Regions from separate parts of the Alteromonas gilva genome, predicted to be linked through region 1. Evidence: predicted binding sites of a transcription regulator. Region 1 holds the regulator's gene; the other holds the start of a gene.

Region 1 (11,028 bases):
AATGCTTATCACATTTCTATGTTAGGGGTGACTATTGGCGATGCGGATGTGAGTCATGAAGAAGAGCTGGCCATTAACCCTGGTCAGGTATTTGGTAAGCTCGAAGGGCGCAAAACCAAAGATCCGGCCTTTGGACTGGATGCGGTATGGATTAAACCGGGTCAGCGTGATCATGCCCAAACCCTTGGTTATACCGTTGTGGATGCTGCCACGGTTATTGCTACCCATCTCAGCCAGTTGCTGACCAATAACGCCTATCAGCTGCTTGGTTTTGAAGAGGTACAGCAACTGATGGACATTCTCGCTAAGCATAATCCTAAGCTGGTAGAAGGCCTTATTCCGGATCTCATCTCGCTGGCGACAGTGGTAAAAGTCTTGCAAACCTTGTTATACGAAGGCGTGCCGATTCGCGACCTGCGGACAATAGTACAAACCTTAACCGAATATGCGCCTAAGAGTCAGGATCCTGACGTATTGGTGTCAGCCGTACGTATCGCTTTAAAACGGTTAATCGTGCAGGAAATCAATAGTGGCGGGGCTGAGCTGCCGGTTATCACCCTGGCGCCAGAACTGGAGCAAATGTTGCATCAGTCGTTGCAGGCGGGTGGCGAAGATGGTGCCGGTATTGAGCCGGGCCTGGCGGAACGTTTACAGAAGTCATTGCAACAAGCCAGCCAGCAGCAAGAGCTGGAAGGTGAACCCGCGGTGCTACTCACCTCTGGTATGTTGCGTCCGGTTTTATCCCGTTTCTTAAAAAATGCAGTGATGGGTTTACACGTATTGTCGTACCAGGAAATCCCGGACGACAAACAGGTCCGTATTGTGTCATCGGTGGGTCAGTAATTTGACGCCCCTTATCCCTTTGAGGTCATTATGAAGATAAGACGATTTTTTGGCAAAGACATGCGTGAAGCATTGAGTCAGGTAAAAAATGAGCTGGGTAGTGAGGCGGTAATCATGTCTAACCGCAAAGTCGCCGATGGTATTGAATTAGTGGCGGCCTACGACAAAGAGCCCGACGCCAAAATCAGTATTGCGCCCAAAGCGAAGACGGCCGGTGCCAAAAAGCCGGATGGCAGCTTGCCAACCCTGAGTGAAATTATCGGTGATGACGGCCCGGACAGCCTGCGTGCACTGATGGAAAAACAAGCCGAACAAAAAGTCGCCGTTGCCCAGCGCGTCAATGCCGCGAACGCCGAATATGAAAAACGCAACGGACCTGCCGACACGCAACGTCAGCAACCCGCGCCCGCAATGGCAACCCGTCACGCGTCGGCGTATAGCGTTAGCCCTGAGCAAGAGCCTGAAACTGATGCGGTCAGCGACAGTGGGGCGAGCCTGGCCGATATTCGCGCAGAGATCGCCTCACTGCGTAACGTGCTGCAATTTCAATTGTCCGATATGCAGCAACAGCAGCAATCCCGGCTTAAACCATTGCAGCGTTATCTGCTTCAGCAGCTGTGCAACATGGGTATCAGCCAGTCACTGGCGGCGCAGATGGTGCATTACACGCCGGCTGAGTGCAATGAGCGGGAAGCCTGGCTGTATCTGTTAAAACTATTGTCAAATCGTTTGCAGACCTCAAATGATGATATTTTGTCTCAGCGCGGGGTTGTGGCGTTGGTTGGCCCCACCGGCACCGGCAAAACCACCACTATTGCAAAGCTGGCAGCCCGTTATGCGCAAAAATACGGCGTCGATCAGGTTGCACTGATTACTATTGATACGTACCGTATCGCCGCTTACGAGCAGTTGGCGACCTATGGCAAGATAATTGGGTGTCCGGTGCGTAAGGCGCAGTCCGGCGAGCAACTCGCCGATTTATTGTTCCAGATGCGGGATAAGCGTTTAGTGCTAATCGATACGGCCGGGTTTAGTCAGCGTGACAGCCGACTCATCAGCCAGCTTTCAACCTTTAGCCAAATTGCCGGTCAGCAAGTAAAAAATTATTTAATTGTGCAGGGTAATACGCAACAAGCTACAATAAAGCATATCATTGATGCATATAAGAGTATTGAGTTGCAGGGATGTATCATCACTAAGCTGGATGAATGCTATAGTTTAGGTGAGATCATCAGTAATATGATTGAGGCGCAGTTGCCAATCAGCTATGTTGCCGACGGCCAGCAAGTGCCAGAAGACATCCATGTAGCAAATGCGAAATCTATAATCTCATTGGCAGCAAAGCTTTATAAAAAGTATGGTTTGAATCATACTATTAGCAGTTCCGATGTAAACACAGCACAGGCAGTATGATTGAAGACCAGGCGAGTAGCTTAAGAAAGATGAATCAATCAAGATTAATCAAGGTAATAGCCGTAACCGGTGGTAAAGGAGGGGTTGGTAAAACCAACATTACTCTTAATACTGCCATTGCCATGGCGAAACAGGGCAAACGGGTCATGGTTCTGGATGCCGACCTTGGCCTGGCCAACGTCGATGTGATGCTCGGGTTACGGGTAGAGAAGAATTTGTCTCACGTATTGTCCGGAGAATGTACCTTAGATGAAGTACTGGTTACCGGCCCTCATGGCATAAAAATCGCGCCGGCAACATCAGGCAGTCAGTCTATGACTGAGCTGTCAGCCACTGAGCATGCAGGGCTTATCAGAGCCTTTAGTGAATTGCGCTCACAGATTGATGTGCTGATTGTAGACACCGCCGCCGGCATATCCGATATGGTCCTGAGTTTCTCTCGTGCAGCGCAGGATATTATGGTGGTGGTTTGTGACGAACCGACCTCGCTGACCGATGCCTACGCGTTAATCAAAATTCTAAACCGTGATTACGGTATTTTCCGTTTCAAAATCGTTGCGAATATGGTGCGGGATGTCCGCGAAGGTCAGGAATTATTTAGTAAATTATCAAAAGTTACCGGGCGTTTTCTGGATGTCGCGCTAGAATTAGTGGCGACGGTACCGTTCGATGAAAATATTCGCCGCGCGGTGCGCAAACAAACGGCAATTGTGGACGCTTTTCCAACGTCGCCGGCAGCGAAAGCAATCGACCAATTGGCAACCAAAGCGATAAGCTGGCCAATTCCGGCGCAACCAGGTGGGCATCTGGAGTTTTTCGTCGAGCAATTAATCGCTCCAAAGGTGTCAGGGAGTTAGGGTGAATAGCAGAGCTGCAGCGTATAAACAGCAATCAGATAAAGCGCAGCTGGTAGAGCGTCATGCTTCTTTAGTTAAACGCATTGCTTACCATCTTATGGCGCGGCTTCCGGCCAGTGTTATTGTAGATGACCTGATTCAGGCTGGCATGATTGGTTTGCTGGAGGCAGCCAAAAACTTTGATGGCAGCAAAGGCGCGAGCTTTGAAACCTTTGCCGGCATCCGTATTCGTGGCGCCATGCTCGATGAGATCCGCAAAGGTGACTGGACTCCGCGGTCAGTGCATCGCAATGGCCGGGCAATTTCTGAGGCGATCGCCCAGGTAGAATCTGAGACTGGCCGTGATGCGCGTGATGTTGATATCGCGGCACGTTTGAATGTATCGCTCACCGAATATCATCAAATGTTGTCTGAGGTAAATGCCGGTAAGCTGGTCGGTATTGAAGATTTGGGAGTGTCGGAAGACATTATCGCCACGGAAGAATCCCGTGGCGCGGACTCCCCGTTAGAAGATTTAATGCAAGGTTCGTTTCAAAAAGCGCTTGCGCATGCTATTACTACGTTACCAGAGCGTGAAGCGATTGTTTTATCCCTGTATTATGATGAAGAATTGAACCTGCGGGAAATCGGCGAGGTTCTCGAGGTAAGCGAGTCAAGGGTCAGTCAAATACACAGCCAGGCAATGCTAAAACTTAAAGTTCGTATGCGGTCATGGCAGACTGGTGAGTAACCTTAACTATACTAACAATATGACTATCCTCACTGGAGGCAATTTTGGATAAGAATATGAAAATTCTCGTAGTAGACGATTTTTCTACCATGAGACGTATTATCAAAAACTTACTCAAAGATTTGGGCTTCTCAAATATTCAAGAAGCCGATGATGGCAGCACCGCATTGCCGATGCTGCAACAAGGAGATTTTGATTTTGTAGTAACGGACTGGAACATGCCGGGCATGCAAGGTATCGATCTATTGCGTGCTATTCGTGCCGATGACAAATTAAAGCATCTTCCTGTGTTAATGGTGACGGCTGAGGCAAAGAAAGAGCAAATTGTTGCTGCCGCTCAGGCTGGCGTAAACGGCTATGTTGTTAAGCCTTTCACAGCAGCTACATTAAAAGAAAAACTAGATAAGATATTCGAACGTTTAGGTTAATTCAGTTAAGTGTTTAACCGCCTGAGGACAACTGGATGACTGAAAAAAAGAAAGTCCCCATGACTCTGGACGAAGCAAAGCAGTTGGTTACCTTTTTAGAAAATGGTGACGATGAATCGGCTAACGCCCTGCTGGATGCTGTCGCGATGAAAGAGTCCGTAGAACTATTTGCAGAAGTGGGCAAGCTTACCCGTCAGCTTCACGACTCGTTGAACAACTTTCAATTGGACGAACGCATAGCCGGTCTGGCTAACGAAGAAATTCCCGATGCACAGACACGATTGACCTACGTTATTGAAGAAACTGAAAAAGCAGCTAATACTACAATGGATGCTGTAGAAAGCAGTATGCCGATTGTTGAAACCATGAAAGGTCAACTCGACAGTGTGATGCCTGAGTGGAAAAAACTGATGAACCGCGAGATCGAGCTTGATGAGTTTAAGTCGATGTGTCTCGATTTAGATAAGTTTTTAGAAGAATCTGCCAAAAATGCCGATCAGCTTATGTCGTTGTTAACCGAAGTACTGATGGCTCAAGGATATCAGGATTTGACTGGCCAGGTAATCCGCAGAGTGATCGAGTTGGTGAAAGAGGTTGAAGACAGTCTGGTTCACATGTTGACCGTGTTTGGTGGTGCCGAGGTGTCGAAGTCACCCAGTGCAGCGCCTAAGTCGGTTGAAACAGAAATCAAAGCCGAGGGGCCAATTATTGATGCTGAGTCACGCGATGACGTAGTGTCTGGCCAGGATGATGTAGACGATTTATTGTCCAGCCTGGGTTTTTAGGGGAGCGGGTGCATGTCTTTTGATGTCGATGAAGATATTTTGCAGGACTTTCTGGTGGAAGCCGGAGAAATACTGGAACAACTCCAGGAGCAGTTAGTTGATCTGGAAAATAATCCGGAAGATAAGGATCTTCTCAATGCAATATTCCGTGGCTATCACACCGTTAAAGGCGGTGCGGGCTTTTTATCTTTAACTGAATTAGTTGAGATCTGTCACGGTGCCGAAAATGTGTTCGATGTTATGCGAAATGGACAGCGAACACTCACTCCTGAATTGATGGATACGATTCTGCAAGCCACAGATGTTGTGGTGGATATGTTCGAAAAGGTCAAAATGCGTGAGCCGCTGGTGCCAGCCAGCGCGCAGCTCGTCGAGACATTGCACAAGCTCAGCACCCCTGAAACAGCGGATGAAAACATCTTTGAGGATAGTGCCGAAGCGCCAGCAGCACCTGCAGAGCCAGAACCGATCGAAGATACCTTTGAGTTAGACGATGAGCCGGTCAGTACGCCTGACACAACGGCACGTTCGTCTGAACTCATCGAAGATATTTCTGAAGATGAGTTCGAAGCCTTACTTGATGAGTTGCATGGTACCGGCGGAGCGCCTGGTGCTGCCAGCGCAGCGAAACAGGCAACGCCGAAAGCCGAGGCATCAGTGGCTGCCAGTGGTGGTGATGATATTACCGACGACGAATTTGAAGCGCTGTTGGATGAACTGCATGGCAAAGGGCAGTTTAGTAAAGAAAGTGCCGTAGAGCCTTCCGCAAAGGCAACGCCGGCCGCCCCGGTCTCTGATGATAGCGACGAAATATCGGACGATGAATTCGAAGCGCTGCTTGATCAGTTGCATGGCGAGGGCAAAGGGCCTGCTGCCGCTGCGGCTAAACCTGCTGCTGCCAGTAGTGAAGCCGCTGCGCCAGCTGCAACTTCAAAGGATAAAGAAAAGCCTGCGCCTAAAGAGGCCAGCAAGCCTGCGCCGCAACCAGCCGCCAAAGCGGCACCGGCAGCGGCCAAGTCGCCTGCACCTGCGGGCAAAGAGGAAAAGAAATCAACGCCACCCCCACCACCAGCTGAAACAACCGTGCGGGTTGATACCAAACGCCTTGATCAGATCATGAATATGGTGGGCGAGCTGGTACTGGTTCGAAACCGACTGATCAGCCTTGGCATCAATAATGCCGATGAGTCGATGTCGAAAGCCATTGCTAATTTGGATGTGGTGACCGGCGATCTGCAAGGCGCGGTCATGCAGACACGCATGCAGCCTATCAAGAAAGTGTTTGGTCGTTTCCCACGGGTTGTTCGCGATTTGGCGCGCACGCTGAAAAAAGAAATCACCCTGGAGCTTGAGGGTGAAGAGACCGACTTAGATAAAAATCTGGTTGAGGCGCTGGCCGATCCTTTAGTGCATTTGGTGCGAAATTCCGTAGACCATGGCATTGAAATGCCTGATGACCGTCAGGCTGCAGGGAAAGCCCGTATGGGTAAGGTTAAGCTTTCCGCTTCGCAGGAAGGCGACCATATTCTGCTTGTCATCGAAGATGATGGTAAGGGAATGGATGCCGAAAAACTCAAGGAAATTGCTATTTCCCGGGGCGTTTTGGATGCCGATGCGGCGGCGAGAATGTCAGATGTCGAAGCGTTTAATTTGATTTTTGCACCAGGGTTTTCAACCAAAACTGAGATCAGCGACATATCTGGTCGTGGTGTTGGTATGGATGTGGTTAAAACCAAGATCAACCAGTTAAATGGTACTGTTAATATTGATTCTGCACTGGGGCGTGGTACCCGTTTAGAAATCAAGGTTCCGCTGACGCTCGCTATCTTGCCTACCCTGATGATCATTGTTGGTAAGCAAACGTTTGCCCTGCCGTTAGGGTCGGTAAGCGAAATCATTAACATGGACATTAAAAAGACCAACACCGTCGATGGCCAGCTGACTATGATAGTACGGTCCAAAGCGATACCGCTGTTTTTCTTAGGTGAATGGTTGATTCGCGGGCCCAAAAACATAGAGCGAGACAAAGGTCACGTAGTGGTTGTGCAGATGGGCACTAAGCAGGTTGGCTTTGTTGTTGATGCGCTGATTGGTCAGGAAGAAGTGGTAATCAAGCCCCTCGATGCGTTATTACAGGGCACTCCTGGTATGGCGGGAGCGACGATTACATCCGACGGTGGTATTGCGTTAATTCTTGATATTCCGAACTTGCTGAAACGTTACGCGCGTAAAATTATTAAGTAACGAGTTAAGAGGATTGCTGGTTAATGGCCTACAAAGTCCTGGTGGTCGACGATTCGAGTTTTTATCGCCGTCGGGTAAAAGATATTTTAAATGCTGATCCCTCTCTGGAGGTGGTTGGTGAGGCAGCAAACGGGCGTCAGGCTATTGAAATGGTAAAGTCTTTACGCCCGGATGTTGTAACGATGGATGTGGAAATGCCATTAATGGATGGCATAGAAGCGGTCAAACGCATCATGAGCGAGTGTCCCGTATCCATTATCATGTTTTCTTCGTTGACCAGCGAAGGCGCTACAGCCACACTTGATGCTTTAGACGCCGGCGCGGTTGATTTCCTGCCTAAGAAATTTGAAGATATTGCTAAAGACCGCAGTGACGCTGCGACAACGCTACGTGCCAAAGTTCGCATGCTGGCTCGCCGTACGCCGTTAATGTCGGGTCGACTCAACCGGCTTTCGTCGGAGTCGCCAGGCAAACCTGTTCAACCAGCCAAACCCCCTGGCCGGGTAATGCCTACCAATGCGCCCAAGTCGACCTTTGTGCGCGGCTCCGGATTGCTCAGCGGTCAGCAAGGTGGTGTTGAAGAAGTAGAAACTGTCTCGCAGATAAAACGCAGCGGTAAACGCTATCGTTGCCTGGCAATTGGTGCATCGACTGGCGGACCGGTTGCGCTGCAGAATGTATTGGTTAAATTGCCTTCTGGGTTTCCTTACCCGATCTTTTTGATCCAGCATATGCCGGGTACATTTACCAATGCTTTTGCCGAACGCCTAAATCAGCATTGCAAAATTGAGGTGAAAGAAGCGGTTCATGGTGAGGTAGTAAAACCAGGTTGCGCTTATCTGGCACCAGGCGGTAAACAAATGGAAGTTGAAAAGTCTGCAGGCCAACTGCGGGTGGTTATCAGGCCGTCCGATGAAGCGGGTATTGGCTACAAACCCAGTGTGGATATTACCTTTAAAAGCTTATCGCAGGTTTACGGTGGTGACATTTTAGGCGTTATTCTAACGGGAATGGGCGCGGATGGTCGTGAGGGCTGTCGAACAATTAAAGCACTTGGCGGTAAGATTTGGGCTCAGGATCGCGATAGTAGCGTGGTCTACGGTATGCCTCAGGCCGTCACGGTAGATAAATTAGCCGAAGTCAATATTGGTATTAATGATATTGGTAATTGCATCAATACCGAGATGTCATAACGAGTCATATCAGCCTCGATGGCAGGAGAGTAGCGGTGAAAATATGGACCATAGCCAATCAAAAAGGTGGGGTAGGTAAAACTACCACTACCGTCACACTTGGCGGTATTTTGGCTAAGCGTGGGTACAATGTTTTGCTGGTCGATATGGATCCCCAGGCCTCGCTAAGTTATTACTTTGGGATCGACTCTGAAGAACTATCCAGTTCAATTTACGATATTTTTACTCATCCTTCTGACATGACGGGCGATAAAGTACTCGATTGCCTGTGCTCGAGTAGATTTGACAGTTTATTTATATTGCCATCGACCATGGCACTGGCAACGCTTGATCGCTCACTGGGAAACCAGGTTGGAATGGGCCTGGTTCTCAAAAAAGCGTTGCAACAGGTATCGGCAGAATTTGACTACGTACTTATTGATTGCCCACCGGTTTTAGGCGTTTTAATGGTTAATGCATTAGCCGCCTGTCAGAAAGTCGTGGTGCCTGTGCAAACCGAGTTCCTGGCGCTTAAAGGGCTCGATCGAATGATGCACACATTAAAAATTATGAGTAAAACCCTGGCACGTGAATTCGATACGATTATCGTTCCTACTATGTTCGATCGACGCATCAATGCCGCTATTGCCGCGCAGAAGCAATTAATATTGGACTATAAAGAACAACTTTGGAAAGGTATGATACCGGTAGATACACGTTTTAGAGATGCCAGTCAGATGCAGGTACCTGCACCCGTCGCGTATCCAAAATCTCGTGGCGTGTTTGCTTACGAAAAACTACTTAACGTCCTGGACAGTGACTAGAATGAGCAAAAATACCCCGTTTGCTAATGAAGAGGTAATGGAAGACTACCTTAGCAGTTTGCTAAGCGACACTGTCGATCCTGTTGAGGTTACCGAGCGAACGGCAAAGCTGCTCGAACAAGCAACAGTTGACCTTACCGAGACTGAGTCAGAGCAGGATTCGGCGCTTGAGCAAGCCGTTGTTAGCGCTGAGGAAGAGATCGTTTCGCAGGTTAACGATAGTGTTGATGAGGCGGCTAAGACGCCACCCGGTGGCGTGCCCTTAAAGCCTTTAGAAGAACGTTTGGACAATCATTTTCAGGCGTTGTTTTTTGAAGTGGCAGGATTAACCCTGGCCGTTCCGCTGATCACGTTAGGTGGCATACATAACCTGGGTAAAATCGGCCCGCTGTTTGGCAAGCCTGGTTGGTTTATGGGGGTCATGATTCATCGCGATGAAAAATTCAACGTGGTGAATACAGCACAATGGGTAATGCCTGAAAAATACGATCAATCTCTGGAAGATAAGCTACACTATCAATATCTTATTATGTTAAGTGATAGTGAGTGGGGACTGGCGAGCGAAAAGCTGGTTAACACGGTATCGCTGAGCAAAGAAGACGTGAAGTGGCGTCAGGTCAGTGCCAAGCGCCCCTGGCTAGCAGGTATGGTAAAAGATAAAATGTGTGCATTGCTTGATGTTGATGAACTAATAGCAATGTTGAATAACGGCTTGGGCAGTAAAGACCAGGTGCCATAGTCAATTGGAGCCAAATACATGAGTGATGATAGAAATAACAACGCTGCGAATGTAGACGATCAAGTTCTGCAGTGGGTTACGTACCGTTTAGGTGAAGAAACCTATGGCATTAACGTAATGCAAGTGCAGGAAGTGCTGCGTTACTCTGAAATAGCCCCGGTACCCGGCGCGCCAGACTATGTGCTGGGCATTATCAATTTGCGCGGCAACGTGGTTACCGTGATCGATACCCGGGCACGCTTTGGCCTGCCGCCGGAAGAAGTCACGGACAACACACGTGTGGTTATTATCGAATCAGACGAGCAGGTAGTGGGAATTCTGGTTGATAGTGTGGCTGAGGTGGTATACCTTAAATCGTCGGAAATCGACAGCGCTCCAAACGTTGGCACAGAAGAAAGTGCTAAGTTTATACAAGGCGTGAGCAATCGCGACGGCGAGCTGCTAATTCTGGTTGATTTGAATAAGCTGCTTAGCGATGAGGAGTGGGACGAGTTAACCAGCCTGTAACCATACCGGACCTATCAGTACAGCACATGGAAGTATCCTTACCATTGATTGTTGCGGGTGTTGCTTGTGTAATTGCGATTGTATTAACGGCTCTGCACTGGGCCGTTAGCCATCAAAAAGTAAAGCGATTACGCGCTGAAATGTCAGCGCAGCAGCACCAACTAGCCAACCTAAAAAAACAACTACAATTGTTTATCAGCTCGCTTGAAGAAAGCCAGGCGCGCAGCATGGTTGTAGCTGACAACACCGAGCAGTTAAAGCAAACCATCGCTGCATTACAGCAACAAATTAAAACACTCGCCGAACAGGATCCGGATAGCCGCATGTATCAGCGCGCTGCCGAAATGATTCAGTCAGGAGCCAGTGCCGATGAGGTCATGCATAACTGCGATATTCCTTTCGCTGAGGTGCAGCTGCTAATGAATATCCATAGTAACAAGAACTAGTCTCCCGCCAACTGTCGATTGAGTAGCGTGTAGCGACAGT
Region 2 (11,028 bases), 1.3 Mb from region 1:
TTAAATACCCGCGATAAAATTTTAAAGGCAAAGCGGGTAGACAGCCCCTCCATGCCCTCATCGACACCAGCATAATCGCGATACTCCTGATACGACTTGGCTTTTGGATCGGTATCTTTCAGGCTTTCTCCGTCGTACACCCGCATTTTAGAGTAGAGGCTCGAATTCTCAGGCTCTTTAAGCCTTGATAACACAATAAACTGCGCCAGGCTTTTTAGGGTATCCGGTGCGCAGGGTGCACCATGTAACTCACTGCTCTCGAGCAGTTTGTTATAAATTCGCATTTCTTCAGAAACACGCAAACAATAGGGCACTTTAACGATGTAAACCCGATCTAAAAAGGCCTCGTTATTTTTGTTGTTGCGAAATGTTTGCCACTCTGATTCGTTAGAGTGAGCCAGAATTAAGCCGTCGAAGGGCAGGGCTGAGAAGCCTTCTGTGGGGTTGTAGTTGCCTTCCTGCGTTGCTGTCAGGAGCGGATGTAGCACCTTGATAGGCGCTTTAAACATCTCAACAAATTCCATTAAGCCCTGATTGGCTTTACACAGAGAGCCGGAATAGCTGTAGGCATCGGGATCGTTTTGGGCAAATTGCTCCAGACGACGGATATCGACTTTACCCACCAGGGATGAAATGTCCTGGTTGTTTTCATCGCCGGGTTCGGTTTTGGCGATCCCAACCTGATCAAGAATCGAGGGGAAAACCTTAACGACCTTAAACTTCGTTATATCGCCATTATACTCGTGCAGGCGCTTACGTGCCCAGGGCGACATAATGGTTTTCAGGTAGCGTTTAGGAATGCCGTATTCGGTTTCCAGAATGTGGCCGTCTTCATTGACGTCAAATAAGCTAAATGGATGGTCGTTTACCGGCGAGTCTTTAATCATGTACACCGGTACTTTTTGCATCAGTTCTTTGAGACGCTCGGCGAGCGAAGATTTACCGCCGCCAACAGGCCCCAGTAAATATAAAATTTGTTTTTTCTCCTCCAGACCCTGCGCCGCATGACGCAAGTAAGAGACGATTTGTTCGATGGCCTCTTCCATTCCAAAGAATTCATTAAAAGCTGGATAGCGCGAGATAACCCGGTTTGAAAATATTCGGCTAAGCGCCGGGTCGGTAGCAGTGTCGATCATCTCGGGCTCGCCAATGGCGTGTAACAACCGCTCGGCGGAATTTGCATAAGCCATCGGGTCTTTTTTACAGATGTCTAAGAATTCCTGAATGGTAAACTCTTCTTGCTTATGTTTTTCATAGCGTTCTTGGTAATGCTCGAAAATACCCATAAATACCCCTGTATAAAAAACGGTCTCCCGTATTTCCAGCATAGACCTATAATTTCCAGAAAACAAAGGGTTTGTTATGGTTGTTTATCGTTTATTTTTGCAACAATTTTGTTAACAAAATCACTATAAGCAGGTAAGACAAGGGCTGACAAAGCGCAGTAGGAAGGGAAATAAGTGAAAAATGAGGGATCAAAAGCAAAGAAAGTTGTACCCGCAACGCTGCGGGTACAAATTATCAGAATTATGCGCCGAAGTTAGCTGCCGCAAATTCCCAGTTAACCAGGGCCCAGAAGCCGCCTAAGTACTTAGGACGCAGGTTACGGTAGTCGATGTAATACGCGTGTTCCCACAGATCCACAGTCAGTACAGGTGTCAGGCTGTCGTCGGTCAGCGGGGTGCCGGCGTTGCTGGTGTTAACGATATCCAGGCTGCCGTCTGCAGTTTTAACCAGCCAGGTCCAGCTTGAACCAAAGTTGTTCACTGCTTTGTCGTTAAATGCGGCCTGAAAATCTTCGAAAGAACCCCATTTTGCTTTAATTGCATCGGCCAGTGCGCCTGTTGGCTCACCACCACCATTCGGGCTTAAAGAGTGCCAGTAAAAGGTGTGATTCCAAATTTGCGCTGCGTTGTTAAATACACCGCCTTCAGAGGTTTTAACGATTTCTTCCAGACTCTTTGATTCAAGATCAGTACCTTCAACCAGACCATTCAGTTTGGTTACATATGTGGCGTGGTGTTTTCCGTAGTGATAATCAAGGGTCTCAGCCGAAATGTGCGGCTCCAGTGCATCTTTTTCATAAGGTAACGCTGGTAATTCAAAAGCCATATGAGTCTCCATTTTCTTGGTTAGTTGTACGTAGTCTGCTTATCAGAGTAACTATTTATTCATTGTCATTTACCCTGACGGTTAATATATAAGGGCGCTTTCGCTTATCCCAATGACAATTCGATGAATTTATTCTGTTTTTGGCTGATTATTGGCAACCGACACCAACAAGCCGGCGAATACTGGTCGTTGTTGGTAAGTATTGCGTGCCAACTGCAACGTTGGTCAGTCACGCCTGGAACTCGCAAGCGTAACGTATACCGCATTTAAACACCAACAATGGCTTGCTATATGATAGGCATATTTGGCCTTACTGGATCAATGCTTATGCCTGCGCAGAATATAATTTGGTTTTATGCTGGTGGGGTAAAAGTGTTAAACTACCAATCAACCCTTGAAAACTGTGATCATTGCAGTCATATACAGGCTAATATGAAAATTCGAAGAGGCATTCATGGAAAACACAGGTGAACAAACCACATTAGAACGCATTAAAGAGCAAATTGCTGAAAATTCAATTTTGCTTTATATGAAGGGCTCACCCAAGCTACCAAGCTGTGGCTTTTCAGCTCAGGCGTCACAGGCACTAATGTCATGCGGTGAGCAATTTGCGTACGTTGATATTTTACAAAATCCGGATATTCGTGCGGAATTACCGCATTATGCGAACTGGCCGACTTTCCCGCAACTGTGGGTCGACGGCGAACTGGTTGGCGGTTGTGATATTATTTTAGAAATGTTTCAGCAAGGTGAGTTACAAGCGCTGATTAAAGAGAGTGTTGAAAAAAACAAGGCGGAATAAACGACGTCAGACGTTTTTAGCGGCATTACCTGATGCAGCGACACAAAAAAGCCGACCCGAGGTCGGCTTTTTTGATGGATATATTGTCCTGATGGTCGGTGAGTCGCGGCGACTGCTTTACCGGCTAACCGACGTCTTTAAACAGACTTTCGTCGATGATCGTCGAATCGATAATTTGTTGTGCCATTTGAATGCACTTACCACATTGTGAGCCCAGATTGAGTTGTTCACGCAGATCGCGAATATTACCCACACCACTTGCTGTAACAGCCTGGCGTATGGCTTTATCAGTCACCCCGTAACACATACAAACGTACATCGACAAGTCATCTCCAAATTCAGTATGCAAATGATAATAATTGCTATTTAAGACTTTTGCAAATAAATTGTTCACTTTTATAACAGGACTGTCGTAAAAGTAGACGGTAAATGACGCTTCTGGTCCGACAAGTTGAAAAAGTTACTCTGAACAATTGTATTTTGCCCGATAGCGCACAATATATCAGGCAGCGGCAGAGCATGAACTGATAATTTTCAGCGCATACTGCCAGTCAAAAAACGATAATGGAGAACAAATATGAGCGTATTAGTTGGACGTCCGGCTCCGGACTTCACCGCAGCAGCAGTGTTAGGTAGTGGCGAGATTGTAGACAGCTTTACCCTGAGCGAAGCGATTAAGGGCAAAAAAGCAGTGTTGTTTTTCTATCCGCTTGATTTTACCTTTGTATGCCCGTCAGAGCTTATTGCGTTTGACAAGCGTTACGAAGAGTTTACCAAACGTGGTGTTGAAGTTATCGGTGTCTCTATCGATTCTCAGTTCTCGCACAACGCATGGCGCAATACGCCGGTTAAAGAAGGCGGTATTGGTGCAGTGAAGTACACCTTGGTAGCTGATACTAAGCACGAAATTTGTCAGGCCTATGACGTAGAACACCCGGACGCAGGCGTTGCATTCCGTGGTTCATTCCTGATTGATGCTGAAGGTCAGGTTCGTCACCAGGTCGTCAACGATCTGCCACTGGGTCGTAACATTGATGAGATGCTGCGTATGGTTGATGCTCTGGACTTCCACGAAACCCATGGTGAAGTTTGCCCGGCTGGTTGGACTGAAGGTAAAGCCGGTATGGATGCAAGCCCGGAAGGCGTAGCTAAATATCTGAGCGAAAAGTCTGACGATCTATAAGCAAATTCTGTAAGTAACTAATACTTATACAAAAGCCCGGTTGAGTTTATCACCGGGCTTTTTTGTGTTTACGCGTCAGTGTCAGCGCTCAATGGCCAGCCGCCAAGGCTGGTGTAGCGGTTAACGATATAACAGAATAATTCGGCGGTTTTTTGGGCATCGTACAGAGCCGAGTGGGCTTCTTTTTGATCAAAGCTGACGCCCGCTGCCTGGCATGCCTTCACTAAGACCGTCTGGCCAACAGCAAGCCCTGCCAGGGTCGTGGTATCGAAGGACACAAAGGGATGAAAGGGCGTGCGCTTAATATTGCAGCGTTCGATTGCCGCATTAACAAAACTTTGATCAAACGTGGCGTTATGGGCCACTATTACGCTGCGTTGACAGTCGGCGGCTTTTTGCAGTTTGCGCACATGTTTGCATAATCCTTTCATTGCCTCGTCTTCGGCTATTGCACCGCGTAACGCACAATTGGGATCGATACCGTTAAAATCCAGTGCCGCTGTTTCCAGATTTGCCCCCTCAAAAGGGTCAACATGTGCGTGGTAGGTTTGATCTGGATGTAACATGCCGTTGTCGTCCATAGACAGGGTTACCGCGGCAATTTCAAGCAGGGCATCGGTCTGCGCGTTAAAACCGGCCGTTTCAACATCAATAATTACCGGAAAGTAACCGCGAAATCGTTGCGATAGAGGAGGCATTGTTTGTGGCATATTACTCTACATTTAACAGGTTTAGAGGGGCCGGCCCCAGCTAGCGTTGTCGCTGCTGTGCGCGCCAGCTGGAAAAGGCGAAAAATACAACTCTTAATAAGCGGGGAATTATGTCAATATTAAGCGTGAGTATCTACCCGATGCTAAACTTTTCTTAGCTATTGACGATAAGGTAGTAGGGCATTCGCAGAGGCTATTATGTTTAAATCCGTTACGCGCTATTCTTTCGCTTTAGGGTTATGTGTTGTTGTGGGCACGGCGCAGGCGTCGTTGCGCCAGTACCGCTCGTCGGTAGAGAGCTCACAGTGGCAGCTCAGCGAGAGCTCAAGGCTCAGCTGTACCTTGAGCCACGCGTTGCCGGGCTACGGCGAAGCGCAGTTTACCAGCGAGGCATCCAAGCAGTTAAACATGGAGTTCGTGCTGGACATGCATTTGCTGCCGAAAAGTTTCGGCTCAGCGGCGGTCTACTCGGTACCGCCAAACTGGATGCCCGGTGTCAGAGCCCGCCAGATAGCCGATATGACGCTACGTACCCAGTACGATGGCGACCTGCCGGAAGATACCGCCTGGACCATGCTCAGCGAACTGGAAAAGGGATTCTGGCCGACCATTTATTACCAGGATTGGTATAACCCCAATGACAAGGTGGCTGTGGGTTTAAATGCCAGCAACTTCAGACCGGTTTACCAGGAGTTCGTTAGCTGTGTTTCAAACCTGTTGCCCTATAGTTTTGAAGATATTAGCTACACCGTACTCAGCTACGAGAAAAACAGTACCGAATTATCCAAGTATTCGCAGCGCCGGTTAGCCATGATAGGGGATTACCTGCGCGAAGATAACCAGTTGGAACTGGTGCTGCTCGATGGCTATACAGACAGTTATGGCGGCTCCTGGAACAATCAGCAGCTTTCAGAACGCCGTGCTGAGCAGGTTAAAAAATTTCTGACTGGTTTTGGTATTGAGGAAAACCGCATCGAAATCACCGGCCATGGTGAAAAACGGCATATTGCGCCTAATACAACCAGTCAGTCGCGGGCGCAAAACCGCCGGGTGGTGGTAAGAATGGCGAAATCCTGACTCTCAGAGGTGGCGGCCTTAAGGCCGCTGCATAGCCATATGACATTATTGCCAGGCGCATGCAGCCGATTCGATTAGTCCAACAGAAACGCGTGCCGGTAGGCGCTGGGTGAAATCGAAAAATTTCGCTCAAAGGCGCGCCTGAATCCGTCATAGGATTTAAACCCAACCAGTAAGGCAATAACCTTAATCTCTTTGGCAGAACTAACCAGCATATCGCTTGCTACCTGCATGCGAAAGCGTTCAACGTAGGTTGCTGGTGTCAACCCGGTTTTGTCTTTAAAAAACCGATGACACTGTCGTTCGCTCATGCACAGTAATTCAGCCAGTCTCATGACGGTAATTTCCTGACTCATATTCTCATGCAGCCAGTTGACGATAGACGCTAGTCTGTCATCAGCAGGAGACTGAATATCCAGGGCATCTGAATACTGTTTTTGATTACCCGCGCGGCGCATATACACCACCAGATGCCTGGCTACATAATGCGCGGTTGCCTTGCCGTAGTCTTGCTCTATCAGGCTCAGGGTTAAATCAATGCCAGAGGTAACCCCGGCAGACGACCAGTAGCGACCGTGTTGTCGGTAAAGTTTGGCGCTATCGACCTCAATGGCTGGAAAGGCAGCTTTAAGCGATTTTGCGAAGGCCCAGTGCGTTGCCAGGATTGTGCCCGAAGGCAGCCCGGTTCGGGCCAGCAGGTAAGCGCCGGTGCAAATCGACACGATGCGTTCACTGCGACCTGCTAATTGCCTTAAGGCTGCTAAATGTCGTTCGGTGATTGACGGGCTGCGACTGCCAGCGCCGCCGGGGATAATTAAGGTGTGACAGCGTTCAACGTCATTGATTGTTTGTTCGGGGATGATAGCCATGCCGGCTTCGCAGGTGACTGGCGCAATTTTAAAGCCAACCACCAGCAGTTTATAGTTGCCCGGCTTTACCTGGTTGGCTTCATGAAATGCGGATTGTGGGCCGGCAAGGTCGAGCAGTTCCACGCCCTCATAGGCCAGGATGCAAACGATTTTGGTCATGTTTTTCTCTCGCATTGTCTAACAGAAATAAGACTATGCCTGGTTAGTCTGTTGCTGATATGACTATCATACAACCAAACCTGCCATCGTCATTACTGCTGATTAAACAACGCGATAGATTACCGTTTTGTTGCCGGCTCAGTAATGGATTACTGCTCCGTGAGAAAGGCTTTTACCGGTGGCACCTGATCGGTAAACACACCATCAAACTGCCACTTCTCAACAATCAGATAAAGTAACTGCTCAGCACTTATTCCCGCAGGTAACTGATCCATGCGAAAAGTATAGGGGTGGATCACTAAACCGGCCTGCTGCGCAGCCTCAACCCAGGGCGCCAACGCGGTGCTGGGTTGCTCTGGAGTAGATTGGGTAACATGGCCAAGCCAGGGGCCAATACCCTGAACATAGTCTTGCAACTTGCGTATGCCCGCTGGTGTTTTCAGGTTATCGTAATCTGTGGGCGTTTCCTGCCAGCTATTTTCTGCAATGAGTTGCACTAATTTAACCTTTGCATTGAGCGAATCGCGTAAGCGCTTGATTTCGTCAAAGTTAAAACATTGCACATAAATATTGGCATCTGCTGAATCAAGGTTATGCTGACGCAGCACCTCTAACAGGCGCGCGCTGATATCGTGACCCTGTGCGCGGTGCCAGCCCGGCGACTTTATTTCGGTATACAGGCCAATATTCTGCCCGGTGGTGTTATTCAGCGAGGTAATTGAGCTCAGGTGCTCTTCAAACGTTGCCACGCTAAAATGCCCATTACCCTGATAGCGATTTTTAAAAACCGGTAAGCCATCGGCTTTGGTCCGTTCGTGCACGGTAAGCGTTTTTAATTCGGCAAGGGTAAAATCCAGCGCGTAATAACGCCCGTCTTCCCGGTGGCGCTGCGGGAAAACCTGCTCAACGTTGGTAACTGTTTCCAGGTGGATGTCGTGCAGAACAACCAGTTGGTCATCTTTGGTTAACACCAGATCCTGCTCGATATAATCGGGCTGTTGGGCGTACGCCATGGCCATAGCCGCGAGGGTATGCTCGGGCAGGTAGCCTGATGCACCGCGGTGAGCGATGATGTCAAAGGCGCAGACCTTAGCTGAATACAAACTCGCGACGGCAATGCTAAGGCCAGCTGATTTTATCCATTTTAATGTTTTGTTCATCAGATTACTCGGGTTGAATTAACTCTATGGCATAGCCATCGGGATCGCGTACAAATGCAATTACCGTTTTGCCGCCTTTGACTGGCCCCGGCTTGCGGTAGACATCAGCCCCTTTGGCTTCGAGCTGCTCGCAAAAGGCGTAAATATTATCCACGGCAAAGGCCACATGGCCATAGGCATTGCCCATGTCATACTGGTTATCACCCCAGTTGTAGGTGAGTTCAAGTACTGCTTGTTCGCTTTCGTCGGCATAGCCTACAAAGGCCAGCGTGTATTCATATTCGGTATTCTCACTCTGGCGCAGCAGTTTCATACCCATGGTATCAACATAAAACTTCAGTGATGCGTCAAGATCTTTCACGCGCAGCATGGTGTGCAGCATTCGCATACATAACTCCTTAATGTGCATTCATAGTTTAATAACGATGTTTGTCAGCATTATGACAGTGAATTGTCCTTCATTTAAGCGAGTTTTAACGTAGATACAGATGTATCGCAGCATCGCAAAACGTGTCGGTGCTGCGGGCATAATGATTATTTAGATGAGAGCTAAAAAGCCAGCACTGATTAAGCAGGCTTATAGCTTTGTTGATTCAGTGAAGCGATTCTTATGATTGGCTAAGGTTGCAGCGGATTGCTGTGCAGTATTAACCAGGGTGAGTATTTCCCGGCAATGTCAATAGCTCAACGGCGCAAGTCTGTTCAACGCAGCGATACCTCTTTAAATCAGAGTAGGTATTTTGATAGGTTGTCAGCGCTTGCTGGTATGTCTAAATATTATCGATAATAGTCTATTTGGACAGTTTCACGAAGGCTGAATTGCATCAATAATGGGCCTGAGAAATGAAATCTGTACATCAATTAAAAGGAGTATTTATGCCGTCTAACGTTGTACGACCTCAACCAGCTTCGAGCGCTGAAGCGTTAGAATATTTTCAGTCATTGCAAAGGTTTGAAACAGACTGTTGGGATGTTCATTATGCCATGAATAATGATTTGTATGACTTTATTTTATTGGATGTCAGAGGGCTGGAAACTGCGAAACGAGGATATATCGAAGGCGCAACCCTTATGCCCTATACAACAATAAACCAGGAGAGATTAGCGGAGTATCCCAAAGAGACCGTATTTGTTGTTTATTGCGCCGGCCCTCATTGTAATGCCACAGAAAAGGCTGCGATAAAGTTGGCTAAGCTAGGGCGTCCGGTTAAAAAAATGATTGGTGGTGTCACAGGTTGGCTTGACGAAGGTTTTGAGCTCAAGTCTGATGAGTAACGTCGTTATTCGCAAAGCGCAATCAGCAGATTGCGCGCGCGTTCTGGAATTGATGCAGGAACTGGCTGTTTTTGAAGGTTATATCCACAAGTTCCGGGTTACTGTACCTAAACTTGGCTATTATCTATTTGAGCAAAAAAGTATTGAGGTATTGGTTGCAACTGTAGAAGAAGATATAGAAGGTATATTGGTCTATTTCTTTCAACCATTTACTTACGACTTATGTCCGTGGTTAGTGATTAAAGAATTTTATGTTTCAACGGTGTACCGTGGTTTAGGGGTGGGGCATGAGCTATTTAACTATGCTCGCCAAGAGGCGGCAGAAAACAAGTGCTCCAAAATTAAATGGGAGGTACTAACCGATAATAGTAAGGCTCAACGGTTTTATGTTCGTCACGGTGCCCAAATTGAATCTGACTGGCGCATTATGTCAATTGACATAGCGACAGATGATCAGTAAATATGCTTAGCTTAAGCGTTTAAACAAATAGTTATCGTATATGTCATTGGCCAATGGCGCAGTTGAGTGAGTTTAGCTTATTGGCTCAATGTGCCAGCAGGCCTATTCCGTTTTCTCTTTAAACTCACACAAGTCCTCAATAATGCACGAGCCGCAGCGCGGTTTACGGGCAATACAGGTGTAGCGGCCATGCAGAATCAGCCAGTGGTGAACGTCCACTTTAAATTCTTTTGGTACCACTTTTTCTAGCTTTTGTTCTACTGCAACTACATCTTTGCCCATGGCAAATTTGGTGCGGTTAGAGACGCGATAGATATGCGTGTCCACGGCAATGGTCGGCCAGCCAAACGCGGTGTTCAGCACCACATTCGCGGTTTTCCTGCCAACACCTGGCAGTGCTTCAAGAGCTTCACGGCTCTCGGGTACTTCGCTATTATGCTGCTCAATAAGTATCTGACACAGCTTATAAACGTTTTGCGCTTTGGAATTAAACAAGCCAATGGTTTTTATATAATCGCGCAGACCGTCAACGCCCAGCGCCACAATAGCTTCGGGGGTATTGGCTACCGGAAAGAGTTTATCGGTGGCTTTGTTAACACTCACGTCAGTGGCCTGTGCTGACAGGGTGACCGCAACCAATAACTCAAATGGGCTGGAAAAGTTAAGTTCTGTGGTAGGGTGCGGATTGGCATCACGCAGGCGGGTGAGTATTTCCAGTCGTTTCGCTTTATTCATTCCATCTAACTCTCTGCAGTGACCCGGGCCCGCACAACGGTTTTAGTGTCTTTGCTAGCGGCCTTTTCGGCGAGCTTTTTATCAATAATGTTCTTTGCCGCAATGAGCAGGCCCATGCCTAAAAAAGCGCCCGGCGGTAGTATAGCCAGCAAAAAAGGATGCTCGGTAGTAAACAGAGTGATTGTCCACTGTTCAGCACCGGCGCCAAACAGTCGCTCGGCACCATTAAGCAGGGTGCCATTGCCCAGGATTTCGCGTAAACCGCCCAGCGCAACCAGAATAAAGGTAAAGCCTGCGCCCATCATGAGGCCGTCGAAGGCAGCATTGGGGAGTGAATTTTTTGATGCAAAGGCTTCGGCACGACCAATAATGGCGCAGTTGGTGACGATTAGCGGTATAAAAATGCCCAGGGCTAAAAACAGTTCATAGGTGTAGGCATTCATTAGTAACTGAATGATGGTTACAAAGGCTGCGATGATCATCACA

Evidence for each region. The regulator FliA, encoded in region 1, starts transcription of late flagellar genes. The targets are predictions, from matches to a motif close to CTAAAGNTNNNNNNNNNNNNGCCGATA.
Region 2: a site for FliA is predicted at 4,951-4,977, ahead of OIK42_RS12740 (flagellar protein MotY). Genes of this name have one in related genera too.

Annotation. Positions count from the first base shown of each region.
Region 1 is NZ_JAQQXP010000001.1:1,582,230-1,593,257, forward strand. It holds gene flhA (flagellar biosynthesis protein FlhA) at 1-843, shown strand, start outside; gene flhF (flagellar biosynthesis GTPase FlhF) at 874-2,256, shown strand; gene OIK42_RS06970 (MinD/ParA family ATP-binding protein) at 2,253-3,113, shown strand; gene OIK42_RS06975 (RNA polymerase sigma factor FliA) at 3,115-3,843, shown strand; gene cheY (chemotaxis response regulator CheY) at 3,888-4,271, shown strand; gene OIK42_RS06985 (protein phosphatase CheZ) at 4,307-5,056, shown strand; gene OIK42_RS06990 (chemotaxis protein CheA) at 5,069-7,300, shown strand; gene OIK42_RS06995 (protein-glutamate methylesterase/protein-glutamine glutaminase) at 7,324-8,493, shown strand; gene OIK42_RS07000 (ParA family protein) at 8,529-9,296, shown strand; gene OIK42_RS07005 (chemotaxis protein CheW) at 9,298-10,035, shown strand; gene OIK42_RS07010 (chemotaxis protein CheW) at 10,054-10,542, shown strand; gene OIK42_RS07015 (DUF2802 domain-containing protein) at 10,569-10,988, shown strand.
Region 2 is NZ_JAQQXP010000001.1:2,870,320-2,881,347, reverse strand. It holds gene OIK42_RS12770 (PrkA family serine protein kinase) at 1-1,286, opposite strand, end outside; gene sodB (superoxide dismutase [Fe]) at 1,528-2,112, opposite strand; gene OIK42_RS12760 (Grx4 family monothiol glutaredoxin) at 2,567-2,914, shown strand; gene OIK42_RS12755 (bacterioferritin-associated ferredoxin) at 3,039-3,233, opposite strand; gene OIK42_RS12750 (peroxiredoxin) at 3,492-4,097, shown strand; gene rnt (ribonuclease T) at 4,166-4,807, opposite strand; gene OIK42_RS12740 (flagellar protein MotY) at 5,006-5,884, shown strand; gene OIK42_RS12735 (GlxA family transcriptional regulator) at 5,959-6,912, opposite strand; gene glpQ (glycerophosphodiester phosphodiesterase) at 7,062-8,072, opposite strand; gene gloA (lactoylglutathione lyase) at 8,077-8,460, opposite strand; gene OIK42_RS12720 (rhodanese-like domain-containing protein) at 8,949-9,347, shown strand; gene OIK42_RS12715 (GNAT family N-acetyltransferase) at 9,340-9,807, shown strand; gene nth (endonuclease III) at 9,910-10,542, opposite strand; gene OIK42_RS12705 (electron transport complex subunit E) at 10,548-11,028, opposite strand, start outside.